One region of the Bacillus sp. FSL W7-1360 genome, then DNA from elsewhere that is predicted to be linked to it. Evidence: predicted binding sites of a transcription regulator. Region 1 holds the regulator's gene; each other region holds the start of a gene.

Evidence for each region. Region 1 encodes Rex, which represses fermentation and respiration genes when NADH is low (regulators of the CRP and FNR family bind a similar motif). Its sites were predicted from a motif close to TTGTGAAATATTTCACAA; they were not measured.
Region 2: a site for Rex is predicted at 1,867-1,884, ahead of NSQ26_RS01500 (L-lactate dehydrogenase). Genes of this name have one in related genera too.
Region 3: a site for Rex is predicted at 2,470-2,487, ahead of NSQ26_RS07090 (DoxX family membrane protein). Genes of this name have one in related genera too.

What each region holds. Positions count from the first base shown of each region.
Region 1 covers NZ_CP151950.1:21,265-25,948, reverse strand. The annotation lists gene NSQ26_RS00150 (CPBP family intramembrane glutamic endopeptidase) at 139-873, shown strand; gene NSQ26_RS00145 (DUF4305 domain-containing protein) at 875-1,072, shown strand; gene tatC (twin-arginine translocase subunit TatC) at 1,133-1,897, opposite strand; gene NSQ26_RS00135 (twin-arginine translocase TatA/TatE family subunit) at 1,860-2,033, opposite strand; gene NSQ26_RS00130 (redox-sensing transcriptional repressor Rex) at 2,050-2,685, opposite strand; gene NSQ26_RS00125 (ABC transporter ATP-binding protein) at 2,922-4,684, shown strand, end outside.
Region 2 covers NZ_CP151950.1:297,007-301,690, forward strand. The annotation lists gene mnmM (tRNA 5-(aminomethyl)-2-thiouridylate-methyltransferase MnmM) at 1-345, opposite strand, end outside; gene NSQ26_RS01495 (MDR family MFS transporter) at 514-1,710, shown strand; gene NSQ26_RS01500 (L-lactate dehydrogenase) at 1,911-2,873, shown strand; T-box leader at 2,939-3,155, shown strand; gene leuS (leucine--tRNA ligase) at 3,204-4,684, shown strand, end outside.
Region 3 covers NZ_CP151950.1:1,414,379-1,419,062, forward strand. The annotation lists gene NSQ26_RS07070 (GntR family transcriptional regulator) at 1-211, shown strand, start outside; gene NSQ26_RS07075 (ATP-binding cassette domain-containing protein) at 208-1,080, shown strand; gene NSQ26_RS07080 (hypothetical protein) at 1,077-1,754, shown strand; gene NSQ26_RS07085 (iron chaperone) at 1,913-2,284, shown strand; gene NSQ26_RS07090 (DoxX family membrane protein) at 2,507-3,007, shown strand; gene NSQ26_RS07095 (DUF4362 domain-containing protein) at 3,048-3,503, opposite strand; gene NSQ26_RS07100 (MMPL family transporter) at 3,696-4,684, opposite strand, start outside.

The DNA of each region.
Region 1 (4,684 bases):
ACCATGGTATGCATGTCCGAAACATTGTAGAACGAATTCTCCTTTGTTGGTTCATAAAGAAATGCGCTAGATATTTTTCTAATCGAACGATGCTATGATATAATGAAAGGCATAGCCACTGAATAAAGGAGTTTAAACGTGACAAAACGATACTTTCTTATTGTATTGACGTATATTGTGATGCAAACTGGATTCATGTTCGTCGTCGCCCGCAGTTTATCTCATTTCTTCGATATTGCCGATGGTTCCGTGCTCTTGGGACTGACTGCTGTCATCAGCTTTTCAATCGGTCTGCTTGTTATGTTGCTATTACTACGTAAAGATTCTGCACGCGGAGGCGACTTACCCGGGGAAAAGTCAACGATTGGCAGTACAATTGGTTGGTCAGCACTTGGTGTCGTCATCGTCTTTGTTGCACAAATGACCGCCGGACTGATCGAGACCTATATATTCGGAATTGAGCCTGGCTCTAAAAATACTGCAGAACTCGTTAGCTATGCCCGCGACTTTTGGGCGATGATACTTGTCATTGCAGTACTTGGACCCATTATTGAAGAGATCGTTTTCCGAAAAGCGATTTTTGGCTGGCTGTATGTCCGCACAAACTTTTTTATTGCCGCACTTGCAAGTTCACTCGTTTTCGCTGTTGTGCATATGGATTTTGAGCATATGTTACTATATACAACAATGGGATTTACGTTTGCCTTTCTATACACGCATACGAAACGATTAATTGTCCCGATCATCGCTCATGTTTCACTCAATAGTTTTGTGATTCTTACGCAAGTCATCTTTTACGATCAGATTGTCGAATATTTAGAACGCCACGGACAAACGATACCACTTATTTTTCCATTTCTACTAGGGGTGTAATATGAAAATTTCTCCATACGTACTCGGTGTACTCTTTTTTGCGATGGGCTTTGCCTTTATTTTCTTTGCGGTGAATCGTGTAAATGAAGAAGGGTGGGGATTTTTTGCGATCCTGTTCTCTTTCATCGCAGCCCATGCCTTTTTAACAAGTTACCGGTACGTTCATTTCGGTCTTTTATTAAACAAAAAGAAGAAATAATCCTTGCATGAAAAAAGCGATCTCCTATCATTAGTGATGAGAAGATCGCTTTTTATATTTCTACTTTGATTGGTATTTTTTGTACGTTGCTGTTGAAATCACAATACTTACTTCATATAAAATGAGCATTGGGACCGTCACCAACAAATGTGAGAGTAAATCCGGTGGTGTAATCAATGCACCAATGACAAGCAAAACAAAATACGCATACTTCCGTATTTTCCGTAACAGTGCCGGCGTGACGACACCTAGCCGTGTCAAAAACATCACGATAACCGGCAATTGAAATAAAGCACCAAACGGTAACGTTAACTGAAACAAAAACGAGAAGTACTCACTAATCCCATACATTTCTTCAATGTCTAACCGACTTGCCATCGTACTCATGAAACCGATGACAAACGGCAACAAAACAAAATAGGCAAAAGCTATCCCACCAAGAAACAAGAAAAACGCAATCGGAATATAGGCGAGCGTTGCCTTCCGTTCACTTTCCTTCAGCCCTGGGGAGACAAACGCCCATAGCTGATACAAAATGACAGGAATGATTAAAATGACGGCTGTAATCACGGCAAAGTTGACAAAGACCCATAATGAATCCGTCAGTCGAAACGCATTGAGTGACATCTCTTGCACTTGCGGCGCTTCTTGCAATAACTGGATGAGCGGTACCGCCAAGAAAAAGCCGCCTATCAACGCTACGACAAAAAAAGACAGGATCACAAGAATCCTCCGCCGCAATTCTGCGGCGTGATCCATTACGGACATCTCTTTTTGCGTCGCTTGATTATGCTTTTTCTTTTGAGGATTTGTTATCATCGTCATCTGCTAGTCCTTTTGTTGCATTTTTGAATTCACGTAATGTATTCCCTGCTGCTCTGCCAAGTTGTGGCAACTTGGACGGGCCAAAAATAAGCAAAGCAACAAGCGCAATAATAATAAGGCTCATAGGTCCAGGCATACGGTCATCCCTCCTTCTATAATGGATAATGTTTCAAAAAGTAAACAAGTGCTTGTAGTTCAATCGTTAAGTCTATATGGTGAACCCGAATATGATCAGGCACTGATAGGCGTACAGGCGTGAAATTTAAAATGCCGTGAATCCCTGCTTCCACAAGCTTATCTGCACTTGCTTGCGCTTGCGCCGCCGGAACGGTTAACACCGCAATTGCCGCTTGCTGCAAGCCAACTTGGTCGAGCGCTGCCCAGTCATACACAGGTACAGAACCAATCTTCGTGCCAATCTTATTTTGGTCGACATCAAATGCATGGGTAATGACTGTATTGTTGCTCTTAGAAAATTTATACTGCAACAATGCCGTCCCTAAATTTCCAACACCGACAACGACAACATTTGTGCGTTCATCTTGATCGAGTGTCTCTCTGAAAAATGATAACAGGTATTGGACATTGTAACCATACCCTTTTTTGCCTAGTGCACCAAAGTAAGAAAAATCGCGTCTAATTGTCGCTGAATCTACCTTTAATGCTTGACTCAGCTCCGTCGACGAAACACGTTGTTTCCCCGCCATATGTAAATTCTCGAGGAAGCGATAGTATAATGGTAAACGTTTCGCCGTCGCCTGGGGAATCTTTGGCTGTTCAGACTTCATAACCGCTCCTTCCTGATACGAGACATCAGATGGTAGAGCAATCGCGCTTTCCATCCACTCCCTAGCATGAAAACATCTATGCAGCTATTGATGCCAGCGATCGATGAATATCTGTCTTCGGTGGACAACCTTTGCCTCTATTGTACACCATTTCCCATCTCAGTTGTTGAGATTTTTAGGCAATCTGATGTACACTTAAAAGACAATACTAATAACAAACGTGAGGACCTTCTACTATGATTGTACTACAATGTGCCCGAGTATCAAAATCATTCGGTGCGACACCGATTTTAAATAACGTAAAACTAGAAATACAGACAAAAGAACGCATCGCTCTTGTTGGGCGCAATGGTGCAGGTAAATCAACGCTTTTAAAGGCAATCGTTGGTGAGACTGGCGTTGATGAGGGAGACATCTCCATACCAAAGCATGTGACCATCGGATACTTGGCGCAACATACCGCGCTGAACTCGACGCGATCTATTTGGGATGAAATGTGTACCGTTTTTTCATCACTGAGAGAAATGGAAGTCGGTTTACAGCAACTAGAATCAGAAATGGCTACTCCCCCTGCCAATGAGCCGCCTAGTGCAGCCGAAAAACGACTTCAGGCGTATGATGCAATGCAAATCGCGTTTAAAGACCAAGGTGGCTACCAATATGAAGCGGATATTCGTACGATCCTTTCCGGTTTTGGCTTTGCGACATTTGATTACAGCACACCCATTACTACTTTAAGTGGCGGCCAAAAAACGCGCCTCTCCTTAGCAAAATTACTCCTAACTAAGCCCGATTTGCTCGTCCTCGATGAGCCAACAAACCACTTAGATATGGCAACATTAACGTGGCTCGAACAATATTTACAAAGTTATACAGGCGCTATCCTTATTGTTTCCCACGACCGCTACTTTTTAGACAAGATTGCAACGGGTGTCATAGAATTATCACGGACACGGACAACGACTTACAAAGGAAACTATAGCTACTATTTGACCGAAAAAGCGCGTCGCTATGAACAAGATTTAAAACAATACGAGAAACAACAAACTGCCATCGCAAACATGGAACAATTCGTCGCAAAAAACTTAGCGCGCGCTTCCACAACGAAACGCGCCCAAAGCCGGCGCAAGCAGCTTGAAAAAATGGATAGACTAGACCGGCCAGAAGGAAGCGAAAAACAAGCAACCTTTTCGTTCACGATCCAAAAACAAACGGGAAACGATGTCCTGACCATTGACAATTTAACTGTTGCTTATGAAGACGAACCAATCTTCTCCGGACTCAACCTCTCACTCACGCGTGGTGAATCCATTGCTTTTATTGGTAAAAACGGTGCTGGCAAATCGACACTACTAAAGGCGATCACAAAGCAACTGACACCGCAAACTGGCACGATCTCCTTTGGCAGCAACGTCATTCTCGGTTACTATGACCAAGAACACGCCAAATTATCAAGCGGGAAAACGATTTTACAAGAAGTGTGGGATGACTATCCTTCCTTCCCTGAACAAAAAATCCGCACCACTTTAGGACAATTCCTCTTCAGCGGCGACGATGTTTTAAAAACAGTGTCTTCATTAAGCGGTGGCGAACGAGCCCGTGTGGCGTTAGCTAAGTTAATGCTCCAACAAGCAAACGTGCTGCTCCTAGACGAGCCGACGAACCATCTTGATTTAGAAGCAAAGGAAGTGCTGGAAGCAGCACTAGTTGACTATCCGGGAACAATCATATTCATCTCACACGACCGTTACTTTATTAACCGCCTTGCTACCCGTATCGTTGAACTAGCAAACGGGACGGTCACCAACTACCTCGGCAACTATGATGACTATATCGAGAAAAAACAAGCCCAAGCGGAACGCGCAGCACTTACAGCACCTCAAGTCATAGATAAGCCCATCAACAAAAAGCAGTCTTTCCAGCAAGACAAAGAAGCGCAAAAAAGAGAACGAAAACGACTGCGACGGATTGAAGCGATTGAGCAGGAGATTGAGGAAAC
Region 2 (4,684 bases), 280 kb from region 1:
AGTCGTAATGGACTTATCGCCTCTTGGTAAATAGCCGAGGTTAAAAATGGCTCCGGCGATCACCGAATTCCGGAAAGCTGAGATTTCTTCTAATGTTTCGTGGCCTTGGCAATATAAAGATACGCGGTCATTGACACCGGCTGTTTTCAAGCGTTCCGTTGTGCGGGCAATCGCGGCCGGTTGAATATCTGTACCAATTACGTGCCCGGTATCACCGACAATTTTTGCTAAAAACAATGTGTCGTGCCCGTTGCCCGCCGTCGCATCAATGACTGTATCACCTTGCTTCACTGTTTGTGTCAGGAGCGTGTGTGCAAAAGGGATCGGACCTAATAGTGTAGTCATACCGTCTCTCCTTATGTTCAGTATGAAGCGTAGTATCTACAAAAAGAGTGTACCATAATTGCATTGGTTAGGCGAAGTCATTTTCGTTGCCTTTTTTAGTTGAAGCAGCTAAACTACCATAAGTTAAAGTAAAATGTTGTAAGTAGATAAGTGAGAGGAGGAAAAGACATGCCTAAGTCGATGTGGGTACTCATCATTGCTGTTGTAATCAATGTAACCGGTGCGTCTTTTCTGTGGCCATTAAATGCTGTCATCATGCACGACGTATTAGGGCAATCGTTGACTGCTTCAGGATTTGTACTCATGCTCAATGCAGCTGCAGGCGTGACGGGAAATTTAATTGGCGGACGACTGTTTGATAAGGTCGGTGTTTATCCAGGATTAGTTGCAGCAATCACAATTGCCGTCATTTCTTCCATCTCACTCGCGCTTTTTTTTGAAACGTATGCATTATATGCATTATTTTTAGTCGGTATTGGCTTAGGCTCGGGTATGATGATGCCGTCTATGTACGCACTCGCAGGGAGTTTGTGGCCGGACGGAGGCCGTCGTCCATTTAATGCCGTTTATGTTGCCCAAAATGTCGGTGTCTCCCTTGGTACCGCACTGATTGCCGTCATCACATTGGTTCGTCTCACAGATGTGTTCATTGCCAATGCGCTCATGTATGTAGGCCTACTCATTTTTGTGGTCATTTTTTTCCGACCATTTAAAGCGCAGCAACAGACGACAGCAGACGCGCGACTGCAACAGGCGCGCACGTCCTTTAAAAAGCAATATCGGCTGCATGCTCTGTTACTCATTTGCGCTGCTTTTCTCATTTGCTGGATCGGTTATACGCAGTGGCAAGCAAATGTCAGTGTGCATATGCAAGTGCTTGGATTGCCGCTTCCTTATTATAGTTTGCTATGGACAATCAATGGCTTACTCATTGTATTTGCCCAACCACTTGTGAAATGGCTCATTCACAAAGGGAAGCTGTCGATGAAGGGACAAGTCACTACCGGCATCATCGTTTTTTCTATTTCTTATCTTGTGCTGACGCAGGCAAGTGCCTTTTCGATGTTCCTGTGCGCAATGCTCATTTTGACTCTCGGTGAGATGTTCGTTTGGCCAGCGGTGCCAACGATTGCGAGCCAATTAGCACCACCCGGGAAGTCGGGAATGTATCAAGGGATTGTTGGTAGTGTATCTACGGGGGGACGGATGATTGGTCCTTTATTTGGTGGCATGATTGTTGACCATTATTCTATGCATGTCTTACTCATGATCATCAGTGTGCTCCTTTTATGTGCCTTGCCGCTCGTCCGTTTTTATGATTGTCCATTGAAAAAAGAGAAAACTGAAGATGTACGACTTGTATAAGAGGCTATGGTTACACGACGATAGCCTCCAAGTGTGCATAAAACAAGCGCATTAAAGCCAAGCTTTTTAAAGAAGAAGGCTTGTTTGCTATTTTGTCATACATAAATGTATAAACATGTTGCTTTCGGAAACAAAAAGATCCATAATAGAATTATATTGTGAATTTATTCACAAACTTTTTTCTACAGGAGGGCTCACGAATGAAAGAAAAAGGAACCCGCGTGGTACTCATTGGCACAGGAGCTGTCGGAAGTAGTTATGCATTTGCAATGATGAATCAAGGTGTTGCTGAGGAATTTGTCATGATTGATATGAACCGAGATAAAGCGTTTGGCGATGTGATGGATTTAAACCACGGAAAAGCATTCGCCAATAAACCGACGAATATATGGCTAGGTGAATACGCTGATTGTAAGGATGCCGATATTGTGTGCATTTGTGCTGGTGCAAGTCAGCAGCCTGGAGAGACACGACTCGATCTTGTGGAAAAAAATATGGTCATCTTTAAAGCCATTGTGACGGAGGTCATGGCAAGTGGTTTTGATGGTATTTTCTTAGTAGCAACGAACCCGGTCGATATTTTAACACAGGCGACGCAAGCATTTAGCGGCTTACCGAAAGGGCGAGTCATTGGAAGTGGGACGACATTGGACACGGCACGCCTGCGGTATATGTTAAGTGACTACTTTGATGTTTCCGTGAAAAATGTGCATGCATATATTATTGGTGAGCATGGTGATACGGAGTTGCCGGTTTGGAGTACAGCGACAATTGGCAACGTCCCATTAGATGAGTACTTGCAACGTCATGATGCGTACTGTCAAGAGGATTTGGATAAAATTTTTCTCGATGTGCGTGATGCTGCGTATACCGTCATTAAGCATAAAGGCGCGACATATTACGGGATTGCGATGAGTCTCGCTCGTATTACAAAAGCGATCTTAGGAAACGAGGCGGCGATTTTAACTGTAAGTACGTTCTTGAATGACGAATTTGGTCAAAATGATGTTTGCATCGGTGTCCCGGCTATTGTTGCCCGGAGCGGCGTCAGAACAGTGGTCGAAATGACGCTTTCAGATGAAGAGCAAGAAAGACTCACGCATAGCGTAAACACATTAAAAGCGATTTATGAACCAGCAATGCATAAAGCGATGCAAAAATAAGGCAAAGTTTTGTTGTTTGACTTGACTTCTTGCCCCTCTTTCGCATACAATAACATCATTCATAATGGAAAACGATGATAGTGGAGTAGTAACGTGTTGCTCGGAAAAAGAGAACTGACGGTTGGTGCGAGTCAGTCAACAGCGCATGTGAACTCGCCATTTAGTATTAAAGGTGAACGAAATTGTAACCTTTAACGGCACACACCGTTATGTGTAAGAGAACAGGCAGTACGTCTGTTAATGTGGGTGGTACCGCGGGAGTCAACAACGCTCGTCCCTTTATTGGGAGGGCGTTTTTTGTGTTTTATATTAACAAAGGAGGCGAAAGACATGTCATTTTCACATCAAACAATTGAACAAAAGTGGCAACGTTATTGGGATGAGTTGCAAACATTTAAAACGAAAGAAGAAGGGGATGCCCCGGCATTTTATGTATTAGATATGTTCCCGTACCCATCTGGCTCAGGGTTGCACGTTGGGCATCCAGAAGGGTACACAGCGACAGACATTTTGGCACGTATGAAGCGAATGCAAGGATACAATGTCCTTCATCCGATGGGCTGGGATGCATTCGGTTTACCCGCTGAGCAATATGCGCTTGATACAGGCAACCATCCAGCCGACTTTACGGCAGAGAATGTGGCGACATTCAAGCGGCAAATGAAAGAACTCGGTTTTTCATACGACTGGTCACGGGAAATTAATACGACAGATCCTAGCTATTATAAGTGGACACAGTGGATTTTCATTAAGTTATATGAAAAAGGACTTGCATATATTGACGAAGTGGCTGTCAATTGGTGTCCTGCGCTCGGTACGGTTCTTGCCAACGAGGAAGTCATTGATGGCGTAAGCGAGCGTGGCGGTCATCCAGTAGAACGCCGTCCCATGAAGCAATGGGTGTTAAAAATTACGGAATATGCCGAGCGGTTACTGGCGGACTTAGATGAGCTAGATTGGCCGGAAAGCTTAAAAGAAATGCAGCGCAACTGGATTGGCAAGTCAGAAGGCGCGGAAGTCACTTTCCCTGTCGAAGATCATGCAGTGCGCGTGTTTACGACCCGAGCGGATACGTTATTTGGTGCAACGTACGTCGTGCTTGCTCCAGAGCATGCACTTGTCGACCAAATCACAACTAAAGCACAAAAAGAAGCAGTTGAGGCATACAAGAAGCAAGTAGCAACAAAAAGTGATTTAGAACGGACAGAGCTAGCAAAGGAAAAAAGCGGCGTCTTTACTGGAGCGTATGCGACAAATCCAGTGAACGGTGAGAAAATCCCGGTTTGGATTGCTGATTACGTTCTTGCTAGTTACGGCACAGGTGCAGTAATGGCTGTCCCTGCCCATGATGAGCGTGACTATGATTTTGCCCGGACATTTTCATTGCCAATTCGTGAAGTTGTGGCTGGCGGGAACATCGATGAAGCAGCTTACACGGAAGATGGCACGCATATTAATTCCGACTTTTTAAATGGCTTAACGAATGAGGCAGCGATAGCAGAGATGATCGCTTGGTTGGAAGAGAATAAAAAAGGTACACGGAAAGTGACGTATCGTTTGCGCGATTGGCTATTTAGTCGGCAACGTTATTGGGGCGAACCAATCCCGATGATTCATTGGGAAGATGGTTCGATGACGCCTGTCCCTGAAGAGCAATTGCCATTAGAGTTGCCGGAGCTCTCCGTCTTTAAGCCGTCAGGAACTGGCGAATCTCCACTAGCCAATGCGACCGATTGGTTAACAGTGACAGATCCAAAGACAGGGATGAAGGGTCGCCGAGAAACAAATACGATGCCGCAATGGGCAGGCAG
Region 3 (4,684 bases), 1.4 Mb from region 1:
TCAACTCGTGGATGACGGGATTCTTTACAAGAAGCGTGGGATTGGCATGTTTGTGACATCTGGCGCACGTGAAAAACTACTTCTCCATCGCCGACGTCTTTTCAAAGAAGAACACGTGGCAAATTTAATGAAGGAAGCAGAGAAGCTTGACCTATCGATTGACGACATACATGACATGATGATGACACTGAAAGGACGGGATGACGCATGATCGAAGTACAAAATCTTTCCTTACAATACGGGGGAAAAGAAGCATTAAAAGATATTTCCTTTACTCTAGAAGGCGGCAAGATTTACGGACTACTCGGAAGAAACGGGGCTGGAAAAACGTCTCTCCTATCATTGCTCGCCGGTTTTCAACGACCAACAACAGGGCACATCCTGATTGATGGAGAGGACGTGTATGAAAACACGCAGACGATGACAAAAATGGTCTTTGTTCGTCCAGAAGTATTCAGCTCAGGAACCGAAGAGCGCACATTACAAAAATGGCTCAAACATGAAGCTTCTTTCCGGCCACATTACGATCATCATTACGCCTTACAACTACTCGAACGCTTCCAACTTGATCCAACTGGACGCATCAAAGATTTGTCACGCGGCATGACCGCTGTCGTCACCGCGATCCTAGGCTTAGCCAGCCGAGCCGCGGTAACCTTTTTTGATGAATCTTATTTAGGGATGGATGCACCGACACGGGATTTGTTTTACAAAGAATTACTGTCAGATTACATGGCTCATCCACGGACCATGATCCTGTCGACACACCTCATTTCCGAGATGGATACCTTATTTGAAGAAGTGCTGATTATCAAGCAAGGTTCACTCCTCCTACATGAGCGAACAGAAGACTTATTAGCGCGAGGCACAACCATTACTGGCAAAGGTACAGAAGTCGATCGTTTTATCGATGGGAAACACGTGTTACAAACCGAACAACTGGGGAATACAAAATCAGCGATGATTTACACGCAACTCAGTGAAGCAGAACAAGCAGATGCGTGCGCGCAAAACTTAGAGATCGGACCGATGACGCTACAGTCATTGTTTATTCATTTGACAGAGGAGGAGACATCATGAATGTGATCCAACAAGTAAGAAAACAAATGCTTGGCTACTTTTTATACACAGCCTTTTGGGCTATCCCAATTTTTGTTATCGTTTATTATGGCGCTTATCTTTTTCTCGATAATACACAACAAGTGCCCCTGCACGCTGCCTTACAAACAACGACGATTTACAATTTGATTCTTGGACTACTCACAATGGGCAGCGCGGTGCAAGCTTATGTCCTCCGAGGTGTGGCGCGACGTGATTATTTTATCGGGATTACCCAAGCGCTTTTCATATTTAATGCGACTTTAACGGTCTTCTTTACTATTTGGCATCTTACACACGAAGCAGTTACACAAGCAACGATGCTGCACTTAAACGGTGAAGCTTTGACGCTCATGATCACGTTTTTCTTGAAAGGTTGCTTGCTTTATTTCCTTGGCACAACCATTAGTGCAAGTTATTACCGTTTTCTTCATCACTACTGGTGGGTCTTCATCATTTTTATCGTCAGCGGACATGGGTTTGTCGCCCTCTTCGACTATGCGTGGGGATATCCTGTGTCAATGCCGTTTAGCCTACCAGAAATCACCCCCTCTCTTTTGCTTTCCGTGGGAGCGAGCATTGCACTCACTGTTATTTCCATGTTTCTCACCTATCGCTTCGCCACAAACATGCGGGTGCATTGTCCTCATCAATGAGTATGTGGAGAATTGCACTCCAACCTTTCACGCTCGATCTCTCAATCGAGCGTTTCTCTTTGCTTGTCATGTCAGTTTTAAGTTGTTAAGATATGTGTGAGAGAATGCGTGTTGTCCGACAATTTTTGCACTATCTACACCGACAAGGAGGCAACAACATGAACGTTTTCGCGGAATTTTTAGCGCGTATTGAAAACCCGGAACATCGCGCGCGAATAGAAGAAGTTTTACATTGGGTTAAGAAAACATTTCCACAGTTAGTGCCGGAATTCAAATGGAACCAACCCATGTTTACCGATCACGGTACCTTTATTATTGGCTTTAGCGTTGCAAAGCACCATTTGTCGGTTTCCCCAGAGAGAGTGACACTCGATCATTTTAATGATGAAATCACCCAATCTGGCTATAAGCGCACGAAAGAATTGGTGCGTATCCCGTGGGATGGTCCAGTTGATTTCTCATTACTCGAGAAAATGATCGCGTTTAATATCGCAGAAAAAGCAGATTGCACGACTTTCTGGCGGAAATAACCGAAAAGCAACTGCCATCTAAAACGTTTGAGCCCTATTACTCAAGCGTTTTTTCCTTTTGTTTTAGGTGCATCCTCATATCAAAAATATTCAGCTTCCTGTAAAAATGTGTGAATATCTCGCGACTATGTTTGTGCATATATTCACAAACATAGTGCGTCTGAGATACACTATAAGTATAGCATTTGTGAATTTGTTCACAATGAAAGGAGCTGACTTCTCATGCAGGCATTTTTTTCTTATTTTTCTCGTATAAACATCATCATTTCGATCTTATTACTCGTGAGACTCTATCTGGGTTGGCAATGGTTCGCATCAGGACTGACAAAAGTCACTAGTGGTACATTTGATGCGAGCGGCTATTTGCAAGGCGCGATTGCACAACCGGTGACGGCAGGTGCAGGACCTGATATTGCTTATCCGTGGTACGTCTCATTCTTAGAATATATTGCCCTTCCTCAGTCCGAACTATTTAGCTTTGTTGTGATGTGGGGGGAAGTCCTTGTCGGATTAGGGTTAATCATTGGTTGCCTCACCGCAACAGCCGCTCTCTTCGGCGGTCTAATGAATATGTCCTTCCTACTTGCTGGCACTGTCTCCACCAATCCCATATTACTGCTCCTTTCTTTTGTTGTCATTCTTGGAAGAAAACATGCAGGTACATTAGGGGTTGACGGCTTTCTCATGTATAAGAACGCGCAACAACAGAAGAAAAGCGTTTGAGCCCTCTCTCTCAAACGCTCTCTTCTCTTGTACATTAATCTTACAAACTTGATCTTGTTTCATCTACACGGATAATGGAACGATTTTCATTTAACTCTTCAGAGCAACCCGTTAGTAAATAATCAGCCTCACCTTTTTCATTCTCCTCTTTGATGATTCCTTCGCACACGTCTGTTTCAATACCTCTATCATCTCCTCCAAATTGATCATACGAGTTATTGTAGCTATAATTAATCCCTTTTCCATCAAACTGTACATCTTGGAAAATTGGATCCCCTTCCAATGTATAAGAAGTTAATCTAATAGCATCTTCTTTTCCGCTGGATATACTCTGGATGAATCGTTCGAATGTTTCAAAGTTGTAAACTCGATCTTGAAAATAATCAACCACCACATCCCCTCTATCAACCGCTGCTTCCTTATCATAGGCTTCTTTCGGAGAACAACCGATCATACTTATCGTCATCAACATAACAAAGATGGTCGCTTTTTTCATTTTGGTTATCCTTTCTTCCCGTTAGATTATAGGCATTGACATTTATATATCTTTCATTCTAAACAATCAAAATATAAAGGTCAATTTTTTTATTTCCCAAAGACGATTAGATGATAGCTATGGATTTTAGATTTTCTCCTCCAAAAAAAAAACGCTCAAGCCTCCTCACTCAAGCGTTTTTTCTCTCACTACTTATACACTTTTCTCATCGACACGTTCACAAGCATTTTTCCGCGGCCAAAAGCTCCATTTCCCTAATTGGATCATTAATGCCGGCACTAAAATCGTCCGTACAACAAATGTATCCAGCAATACCCCTAGTGCAACAATGAAGCCAAACATATACAACTCCAGGAGCGGCTGCGTCATTAACACCGCAAAAGTGGCTGCGAGAATGAGACCGGCTGAAGAAATGACTCCGCCCGTGGTATGCAGTCCGATCTGTACCGCTTTTTTCAACGGATGCGTGCGCATTTCTTCTTGAATTCGGGTCACAAGCATGATGGCGTAATCCACCCCAAGTGCAACTGAAAAAACAAACGTATACAGTGGGATGCGGTAACTCATCATGTCATACCCGAGCATATGCTGGAAAATAAAGTAGCTCGCACCGAGCGATGCCCCGTACGATAACAAAATCGAAAACATCATGTAAAGTGGGGCGATGAGCGATTTTGTTTGTATACCTAATAACAGCATGATGACGAGTGTTACGAGCGGTAAAATCACAAACAGGTCACGCTCATTCACTTGCCTTATATCGACTTGCTCAGCTGTTTCACCGGAAAAATACATTCGCGTATCAGCGAGACCTGCTTCCGCTAGCAATTCCTGTTCTTGCTCGACGACTTCTCCCAGTTGCGCTAGTGTTTGTACATCATACGGATCGTTCTCAAAGCGCATTTCCAACGTCGCCACATTCGGCTCAACTTCCGACATGACCGGTGCATCCACTTCCCGCACACCCGGTTGTAATGCCAATGCACGATGTAATGCCCACAATCGTTCTTCTGTTAACCGTTCTCCTTCACGTGCATCAACTGTCACTGTCGTCGGGGTAAAAGCGCCGGCGGGAAACTTCTCCTCCATTACTTCTAACCCTATCCGTGACGGCGTTTCTTCTGGGAATGACTTCATTAAGTTAAAGGAGAACTGAATTTGTGTGACATTGACAGCCATGA